2 regions of the Serratia sp. TSA_7 genome follow, and region 1 is predicted to be linked to the other one. Evidence: predicted binding sites of a transcription regulator. Region 1 holds the regulator's gene; the other holds the start of a gene.
The links. Region 1 encodes CRP, which controls carbon source genes, mostly activating them, when cyclic AMP is high. Its sites were predicted from a motif close to ATGTGANNNNNNTCACAT; they were not measured.

Region 2: the regulator CRP is predicted to act here: its motif matches at 2,586-2,603, upstream of ACUTQW_RS10825 (sugar transporter).

Annotation. Positions count from the first base shown of each region.
Region 1 covers NZ_JBQZFU010000008.1:47,372-51,814, forward strand. The annotation lists gene ACUTQW_RS20610 (phosphoribulokinase) at 76-945, shown strand; gene ACUTQW_RS20615 (OsmC family protein) at 991-1,398, opposite strand; gene crp (cAMP-activated global transcriptional regulator CRP) at 1,778-2,410, shown strand; gene ACUTQW_RS20625 (YccS/YhfK family putative transporter) at 2,465-4,443, shown strand, end outside.
Region 2 covers NZ_JBQZFU010000002.1:402,651-407,093, forward strand. The annotation lists gene ACUTQW_RS10815 (NAD(P)H-dependent oxidoreductase) at 1-94, shown strand, start outside; gene ACUTQW_RS10820 (hypothetical protein) at 687-1,064, shown strand; gene ACUTQW_RS10825 (sugar transporter) at 1,338-2,525, opposite strand; gene ACUTQW_RS10830 (aspartyl/asparaginyl beta-hydroxylase domain-containing protein) at 2,840-3,526, shown strand; gene ACUTQW_RS10835 (ABC transporter ATP-binding protein) at 3,566-4,282, opposite strand; gene ACUTQW_RS10840 (ABC transporter ATP-binding protein) at 4,279-4,443, opposite strand, start outside.

The DNA.
Region 1 (4,443 bases):
TTGGCGAAAAGGGCGTCAAACAGACCAATAACCCTACTCTGACGCCGGCGCATTTAACACGGAGTGACAACCACCATGTCCGCCAAACATCCCGTTATCGCAGTGACCGGCTCCAGCGGCGCCGGCACCACCACCACCAGCGTGGCGTTCCGCAAGATATTCCAGCAGTTGAACATCCGTGCGGCGGAGCTGGAAGGCGACAGCTTCCACCGCTATACCCGGCCGGAAATGGACGCGGCGATCCGCAAAGCGCGCGATCTGGGTCGTCATATCAGCTATTTCGGGCCTGAGGCCAACGACTTCGGTCTGCTGCAACAGAGCTTTATCGAGTACGGCAAGAACGGCACCGGACGGTCACGCAAGTACCTTCATACCTACGACGAAGCGGTGCCCTATAACCAGGTCCCCGGCACCTTTACGCCTTGGGAAGCGCTGCCGGCGCCGACCGACGTGCTGTTCTATGAAGGGTTGCATGGCGGCGTGGTTACCGAACATACCGACGTGGCCAAACATGTCGATCTGCTGGTCGGCGTGGTACCGATCGTTAACCTGGAGTGGATCCAAAAACTGATCCGCGATACCGGCGAGCGCGGGCATTCACGTGAAGCGGTGATGGATTCGGTGGTGCGTTCGATGGAGGATTATATCAACTACATCACGCCGCAGTTCTCGCGCACCCACATCAACTTCCAGCGCGTGCCGACGGTGGATACCTCCAACCCGTTCGCCGCCAAAGCCATCCCTTCACTGGATGAAAGCTTCGTGGTGATTCACTTCCGCGGGCTGGATCAGATCGATTTCCCTTACCTGCTGGCGATGCTGCAAGGCTCTTTTATCTCGCACATCAATACGCTGGTGGTGCCGGGCGGCAAAATGGGGCTGGCGATGGAGCTGATCATGGCGCCGCTGGTGCAGCAACTGCTGGAAGGCAAAAAAATCGGGTAATGGGTCGGAGCGCGGCAGTTGGCCGCGCCCCTTTATTCTTACGCGTTACGCTACGTCGCGGATTTCAAAGCTGTGAGTCACGCTGGCAGCCTTGTTCAGCATCAACGACACCGAGCAGTATTTCTCGGCGGAGAGGTTCACCGCACGTTCAACGATATTGTCGGTCAGATCTTTGCCGGTCACGATAAAATGCAGGTTGATATGGGTAAAGACGCGCGGCACTTCTTCACGCCGTTCGGAGGTCAATTTCACCTCGCAATCACGCACGTCATTACGCCCTTTTTTCAGGATCGACACCACGTCGATAGCGCTGCATCCCCCCACCGACATCAGCACCATTTCCATCGGGCTGGGGGCTTTATCGCCGGCGTTGCCGTCCATCAACACCTGATGGCCAGACGCGGATTCCCCCAGAAACGTCAACCCTTCCACCCACTTAACTCTTGCCTGCATATTGGTCACTCCGATTAATTTCTTAAAATCAGAGTACGCTTTCGCATAGAAACTGGCAACGGAACCTGATGCTGGTCATGTGCGAGCAAGACAACACGAGACACCCGCCTCACTCTGTGCTACAAACAGAGCCGCAATAAATCTTTCCGGGACACTGATTTCAGGGAAACTCCCAGAGAAAGGCTCCTTTACCGGTATGTTAATAGAATGTAGCTTGCAGCTCTCCCGGCAAGTTAATATGCTAGAGCGACAGCGTATATTTATGACACGCCTCAAAACCTGCTGCCAGCCACCCTTAAAACAACGGCGACAGCACGTTTTACAGGGAACTCTGACCCCTGTGACACAAGGCAGCGATAACAACAGAGGATAACAGCGAATGGTTCTCGGCAAACCGCAAACAGACCCTACACTCGAATGGTTCCTGTCTCATTGCCATATCCACAAATATCCATCCAAAAGTACGCTGATTCACCAAGGTGAAAAAGCCGAAACGCTTTACTACATCGTAAAAGGCTCCGTCGCGGTGCTGATTAAAGATGAAGAGGGTAAAGAGATGATCCTGTCCTACCTTAACCAGGGGGATTTCATCGGCGAGCTTGGATTGTTTGAAGAAGGCCAGGAGCGTAGCGCCTGGGTCAGGGCGAAAACCGCCTGTGAAGTGGCTGAGATTTCTTACAAGAAATTCCGCCAACTGATTCAGGTCAACCCGGATATCCTGATGCGCCTGTCAGCGCAGATGGCAAGCCGCCTGCAAGTGACCTCAGAAAAAGTGGGTAACCTCGCCTTCCTGGACGTTACCGGTCGCATCGCGCAAACGCTGCTGAACCTGGCGAAACAGCCCGATGCCATGACCCACCCAGACGGCATGCAGATCAAAATCACCCGCCAGGAAATTGGTCAGATCGTCGGTTGTTCACGTGAAACCGTCGGCCGCATTCTGAAAATGCTGGAGGATCAAAACCTGATCTCCGCCCACGGCAAAACCATTGTCGTTTACGGCACACGTTAATCACTGAAAAAACGGCGCGATGATTCGCGCCGTTTTTTTATGCCCCGACCGATCATGTGGCGTCGACTGATTTACCACCCGGAAGTCAATTACGCACTGCGGCAAACGCTGGTGCTGTGTCTGCCGGTGCTCTTTGGCCTGCTGATCGGCCACCTGCAACTCGGCCTGCTGTTTTCCCTGGTTCCCGCCTGCTGTAACATCGCCGGGCTGGACACGCCCCACAAACGTTTTTTCAAACGCCTGATCGTCGGCGGCTCACTGTTTGCACTCAGCAGCCTGTTGCTGCAGCAGGCGTTGTTGTGGCAATTGCCGCTGCCGGCGTTGATGCTCGGCCTGGCTCTGCTGCTCGGCGTCAGCGGCGAGATCAGCCCGTTACATGCCCGCCTGCTCCCCGCCGCGTTGATCGCCGCCATCTTTTCACTCAGCATGGCCGGCACGGTGCCGCTGTGGTACGCCCCCTTACTGTATGTGGTGGGTACCGCCTGGTACGGCCTGTTCACCTGGTTCTGGTTCAAGCTGTGGAAAGAACAGCCGATGCGCGAATCGTTGAGCCAGCTTTATCTGGAACTGGCGGACTACTTCGAAGCCAAGTATTCCCTGTTAACCCAACATACCGATCCGCAAACCGCGTTACCGCCACTGCTGGTGCGCCAGCAAAAAGTGATGGACCTGATCAGCCTGCTGTATCAGCAGCTCAACTTTTTGCCGCACGCCAATAATCTCGAGCAAAAACGCCTGCAGCGAACCTTTCAGGTCGCGCTGGATTTACAAGAACACATTACCGTCAGCCTGCACCTGCCGGAAGAAGTGCAAAAACTGGTGGAGCAGAGCCAGGCCGAAGCGATTATCCGCCGCAATGCGCAGGTGATTGCCGGCCGGCTGCGCACGGTGGCGCACGATATTCTCTATCATCAATACTCTCAGCGCTTCAGCATGGTCAACGAGCTGGCGGCACTGGAAAAAGTGGCCGCACAGCACCCCGACAATCCGGTGGGCCAATTCTGTTACTACCACTTCAGCCGTATCGCTCGCCTGCTGCGCACCCAGCATCCGTTATACCGTCGCGACCTGATGGCCAATCAAAACCGCCTGCCGTTCTGGCCGGCGCTGTTCAGCTACCTGTCGTTCAAATCCAACGCCCTGCGCAATGCGGCACGGTTAGGAGTGATGTTGGCGGCAGGCAGCAGCCTGGGGATGATTTTCAATCTGCCAAAACCTTATTGGATCCTGCTGACCGTCATGCTGGTGAGCCAGAACGGCTACAACGCCACCCGGGTTCGCATCCAGCACCGTGCGCTCGGCACGTTGGCCGGGCTGGTGATCGCCGCCGGGTTGCTGCAGTTGCAAATGCCCGAGGGCGCGACCCTGAGCGTGATGCTGGTCATTACGCTGGCGGCCTATCTGGTTTCGCGTAAAAACTACGGGCTGGCGGTGATTGGCTTTACGGTGACGGCGGTCTATACCCTGCAACTGCTGGCGCTGAACGGCACACATTTCCTGATCCCTCGCCTTATAGACACCCTGATCGGCTGCGTATTGGTGTTCGGTGGCACCATCTGGCTGTGGCCACAGTGGCAAAGCGGCCTGCTGCGCAAGAACGCCCATCAGGCGCTGGAGAAAGATCAACAGGCACTGCGCCTGCTGCTGGAAGAGCAGGAACCCGATCCCAGCGCGTTGGCCTATGCGCGCATGCAGGTGAACCAAGCGCACAACGCGCTGTTCACCTCATTGAATCAGGCAATGCAGGAGCCGGGGTTTGAATCCAGCTATCTGGCGGATATGCGCCTGTGGGTAACGCACAGTCAGTTTATTGTCGAACACCTGAACGCGATGACCATTCTGGCGCGCGAGCACTATATGCTGACGCCCAAGCTGGCGCAGGAGTATCTGCAAACCTGCGAGATAGCGCTGCAAAGCTGCCAGCAGCGGCTGGAGTATGACGGGCCAAGCAGCGGCAACAGCATCATGCAGCCACCGGATTTGCACCCGGAAATGCCGGTTACCGAAATGGAGCGCCACCTGCGCCGCATTCT
Region 2 (4,443 bases), on a different contig from region 1:
TCCCGCCTTCTCCTGTTTCGACGTGATCAAATCACCGGACATCAGCAATGACATAGAACGGCTGAAACAGCACCTTGCGAACGCATTCGGCTAAGCAGCGCAGCATTTCCCGCTTCATCATTCTCGACCGCCGGCGATACCTGCCGCAATCCCCGCTTAAGGCAACTTAAGCGGGCTTTTTATTGCTCGACACCACTCACTGCAATAAAACTTTCGAAGAAATTATTTCAGTAGCGATTATTCAACTGAATTTATAGCAAGCGTGTAGTTTTCTCAATTTAACGAGGCTACAGAATGTAGTCATAAACGATTTCCAATCTCTTTACCTACTGAATAATAAAGCAAGAATCATTATAAAAATAAATTTAAAAAATTATTATGTTACGCCAACAACCATCACCCTCATCAATTAACAATAAAATAATTAGCTACGATTCGTTTTTTATTACCATAAAAAAGCCAAAATAAAGAATTATCCAACGAAAAACACTGAAATATAAAAATAACAAATTGAATTAAGCAATAACAAATCAACAACATTGAAACAATAAGTTACAAGTGATAGTTTTAAATTCCATCGAGAAAATAAAATTTTTAATTATAACTATTTTGCATGACACCCAGGGGAAAAGTCGGGGTCAGGAAAGTGAGATTATACAAGAGCAAATTGATTTGAAGAGGATAATTTGACCAAGATTGCATCGAATTTAGAGTTAATGAGAAAAGAATGGTACAACGCATTTTTTTCTCTAAATATTGATATGCTCGACTATCTTGAAGCTGAATGGTTTTTTTCGACTAACAGCGAAATGTTGGTTTATAAAAAGCACCAACTCAGAAAACTATCTCTTTTAAAGTCAAAAGATCCACGTTCGATGGATGGTATCAAACGAAAGGAAATTGATGTTCATATCATCACCTTTGATGGGCTAGCATCTATAACTGGATCAGCTGAAATAACAGAAAGAAATGGTGATATTCGGAAAATAAACTTCATTGAAAGTTGGATGAAAATTAACGACTGCTGGAAACTTCAATTCCAAACTTTTGAAGATAGAAAATAACTAAGTCATCGCCCCTTTTAAGGGGCGTTATTTTAAAGTAAAAGCAAGATAAAGTTGCCTGAGTTGACTACTGATAATATCCCCATAGCAAGTATCTGTGTTGTACGACGACATCATAGATACATCACCCACATCATTGGTTATAAGCTTGCCATATCCTATCGATAATGTTGCGGGTGCTGCGGTAAAAAACGCACTACCAATCGGTGTTTATGCTATTGGGCCGCTTGCATGCGCATGACGGTGCGGTACAAGAAAAGTAAACGCCAACCGTCAGGCCCGATGCTGCAACAGACGCTCGCTGCGATAGAAGCTAAGCAGGCACCAGCCCAGAGCAACCAGCGCCAGAGGTGCGCCGACAAAGCCGATGTTGCCCATGCCCAGGTGCAGGCTGACCTGATTGCCCAGCAGCGCACCCGCGCCGATACCGAAATTGTACAACCCGGAGTAGATAGACATCGCAACGTCGGTGGCATCCGGCGCCAGGTTCAACACCTTGGCCTGCATCGACAGGCCAATCGCCATGATCGCCACGCCCCATACCGCAAACAACAGCGTCAGGTGGGTCTCATCGCCGGAGGCCGGCAGCAGCAGCAACAGGCTCAACATCAACAATGCGATGGCACCGATGAAAAAGCCCGACGGGAAACGTTCGCTGAAACGGCTGAACAACAGGCTGCCGAAAATGCCGGCGGCCCCGAACAGCAGCAGCATCAGGGTGGTGAAGTTTTCCGACAGCCCGGCCACGGTCTGGATAAAGGGTTCGATATAGCTGTAGGCGGTAAAATGCGCCGTCACCACGATAATGGTCAGCATGTACAGGCGAACCAGCGCGGGGCGCTTAAACAGGACCGGCACGCTGGCCAGTGAACCGGAATGCTCGCTTTTCAGTACCGGCAGCAGACGCCACAGCAGCGCCAGCGCGAAAGTGGCGCAGACCGCGATGCCGATAAAGGTCATGCGCCACCCCAGCAGTTGGCCGACGATGCGCCCCAACGGCAGGCCAAGCACCATCGCCAGGGCGGTGCCGCCCGCCAGCATGCTCAACGCGTGCGCTTTCTTGCCCGCCGGCGCCACGCGAATCGCCAGCGAGGCGGTGATCGACCAGAATACCGAGTGGGCCAGCGCGACCCCGGCGCGGGAAATCACCAGCGTGGTGAAGTTCCACGCCACGGCGGTCAACACATGGCTGGCGATAAACAGAACAAATACCCCGATCAGCAGTTTACGGCGCTCAATCTTGCTGGTCAGCAGCATGCACACCAGTGAAGCGGCGGCGACGATCCAGGCGTAAATCGTGATGATCAACCCGACCTGCTCGGTTTGCATCGAGAAGCTTTGGGCGATATCGCTCAATAACCCGACCGGAATAAACTCGGTGGTATTGAAGATAAAGGCCGAGATGGCGAGGACAACCACGCGCAACCAGGCGGTTGAGCGCGAGACGTGGGTGTGTTCCATATTTAACGGGGTCCGGACAGATGCGAGCAGTAGCGATATTTTAACCAACTGCGGTTTAAAATGCGATATTCGTCACATTTTTATTGTGCTGTATTTTTCAACAACCTGCTCAGGCCGACACCTGGCTCGCTGCCGAACAGGCCCCCCGTTGCCGGTAGATCTGCCTGGCCGCTCCCCCGCGTCACCCCGCCTGTCTCAGCACAGGCCGTTACCACTCCCGCATGGCGAAATGCTGTGCTAATCTGTTGAACCCATACCTTTTTTTCTCACAGTATTTGATCACCCGGCAGTCGCACCTTATTAACGAGGAAACCATGTCATTTATCTATGATTGGGCAGTGCTGCGGTTACGCGGTATTTACGATCGCCGCATCTCCGGCGCGCCGGTACTCGACAGCGATCGCCTGTTCCCCGACGCACAGCGTTTTACAGCCGCCTGGCCGCAGATACGTGACGAGGCGCTGAGCGTTGCCCAGGATCTGCGCAATATCCCGCGTTTTCACGAGATCATGAGCGAACAGGCGTCGATCTCCGCCAATGACGCGCGCGACTGGCGGATGTTTATCATGCAGGCCTATGGCCAGCCGATAACCCGCAATCTTGAACGCTGCCCGACGCTTGCCGAATTGATCGCCACCTCGCCGGATGTGCTTTCCGCCTCGCTGTCTTTCCTGGCGCCCGGCAAACAGGTGCCGGCGCACCGTGGCCCGTTTCGCGGCATTCTGCGCGGTTATCTGGTGCTGTCGATGCCCAAACGGGCCGACGGCGTTCCCGCTGCGGTGCTGAAAGTCGATGGGCGCGAATACCGGTTGAACGAGGGGGAATTTATGCTGTGGGACGATACCTTCGAACACGAAGTGTGGAACGACAGCGAGGAAGTGCGCACCGTGCTGCTGCTGGATATTCGCCGCCGCGATTTGCCCGCCGGCCTGCGTTTGTTGTCCAACGGCATCATCGCGCTGGTGCGGCTGAACGTACGCTGGATCCAGCGCCAGTTCTGAATCGATGGCCGGGAGCCTCCAGGCCCCCGGCATGAGGGTTCAAATCCCGCCCAGATAGGCTTTCCTCACCTCCTGATTGCTCAACAACTCCGCACCGCTGCCGGTCAGACGAATTTGGCCGTTGACCATCACATAGCCGCGATCGGACAGTTTCAGCGCATGGTTGGCATTTTGTTCCACCAGAAACAGCGTCATGCCGCCACGGGTCAGCTCGCGCAGAATACTGAAGATCTGTTTGACGATAATCGGCGCCAGGCCCAGGCTCGGCTCGTCCAACAGCAGCAGCTTCGGCCGGCTCATCAGCGCACGGGCGATGGCCAACATTTGCTGCTCGCCGCCGGACATGGTCATCGCGCGCTGGTTGCGCCGCTCCTTCAGACGCGGGAACAGATCGAACATGCGTTGCAAATCTTCATCCACATAACGGTTGCCGACAGTAATAGTGCCCATCAGCAGGTTTTCCTCCACGCTCATATCCGGGAAAATACGCCGCCCCTCGGGCGCCTGGGCGATGCCGCTGCTGGCAACGTAGTGGGTGGAACGCTGGCTGATATCCTCGCCGCAAAACAGGATCTGCCCGCCGCTGATACGCGGCTGGCCGAAAATTGACATCAGCAGCGTGGATTTCCCCGCGCCGTTGGCACCGATCAGCGCTACCGTTTCCCCTTCGTTCACCTGCAGCGACACTTGCTGCAACGCCTGGATCGGGCCATAAAACACGTCTACGTCGCGAAACTCCAACATCGCATTGCTCATCCCGCCAGCTCCTCTTCATCCGCGCCAAGGTAAGCGGCGATCACCGTGTCGTTATGCTGAATTTCTTTCGGCGTGCCCTCGGCGATAACGTCGCCGTGATCGAGCACGATCACCCGATCGGAGATCTCCATCACCATGCCCATATCGTGTTCGATCAACAG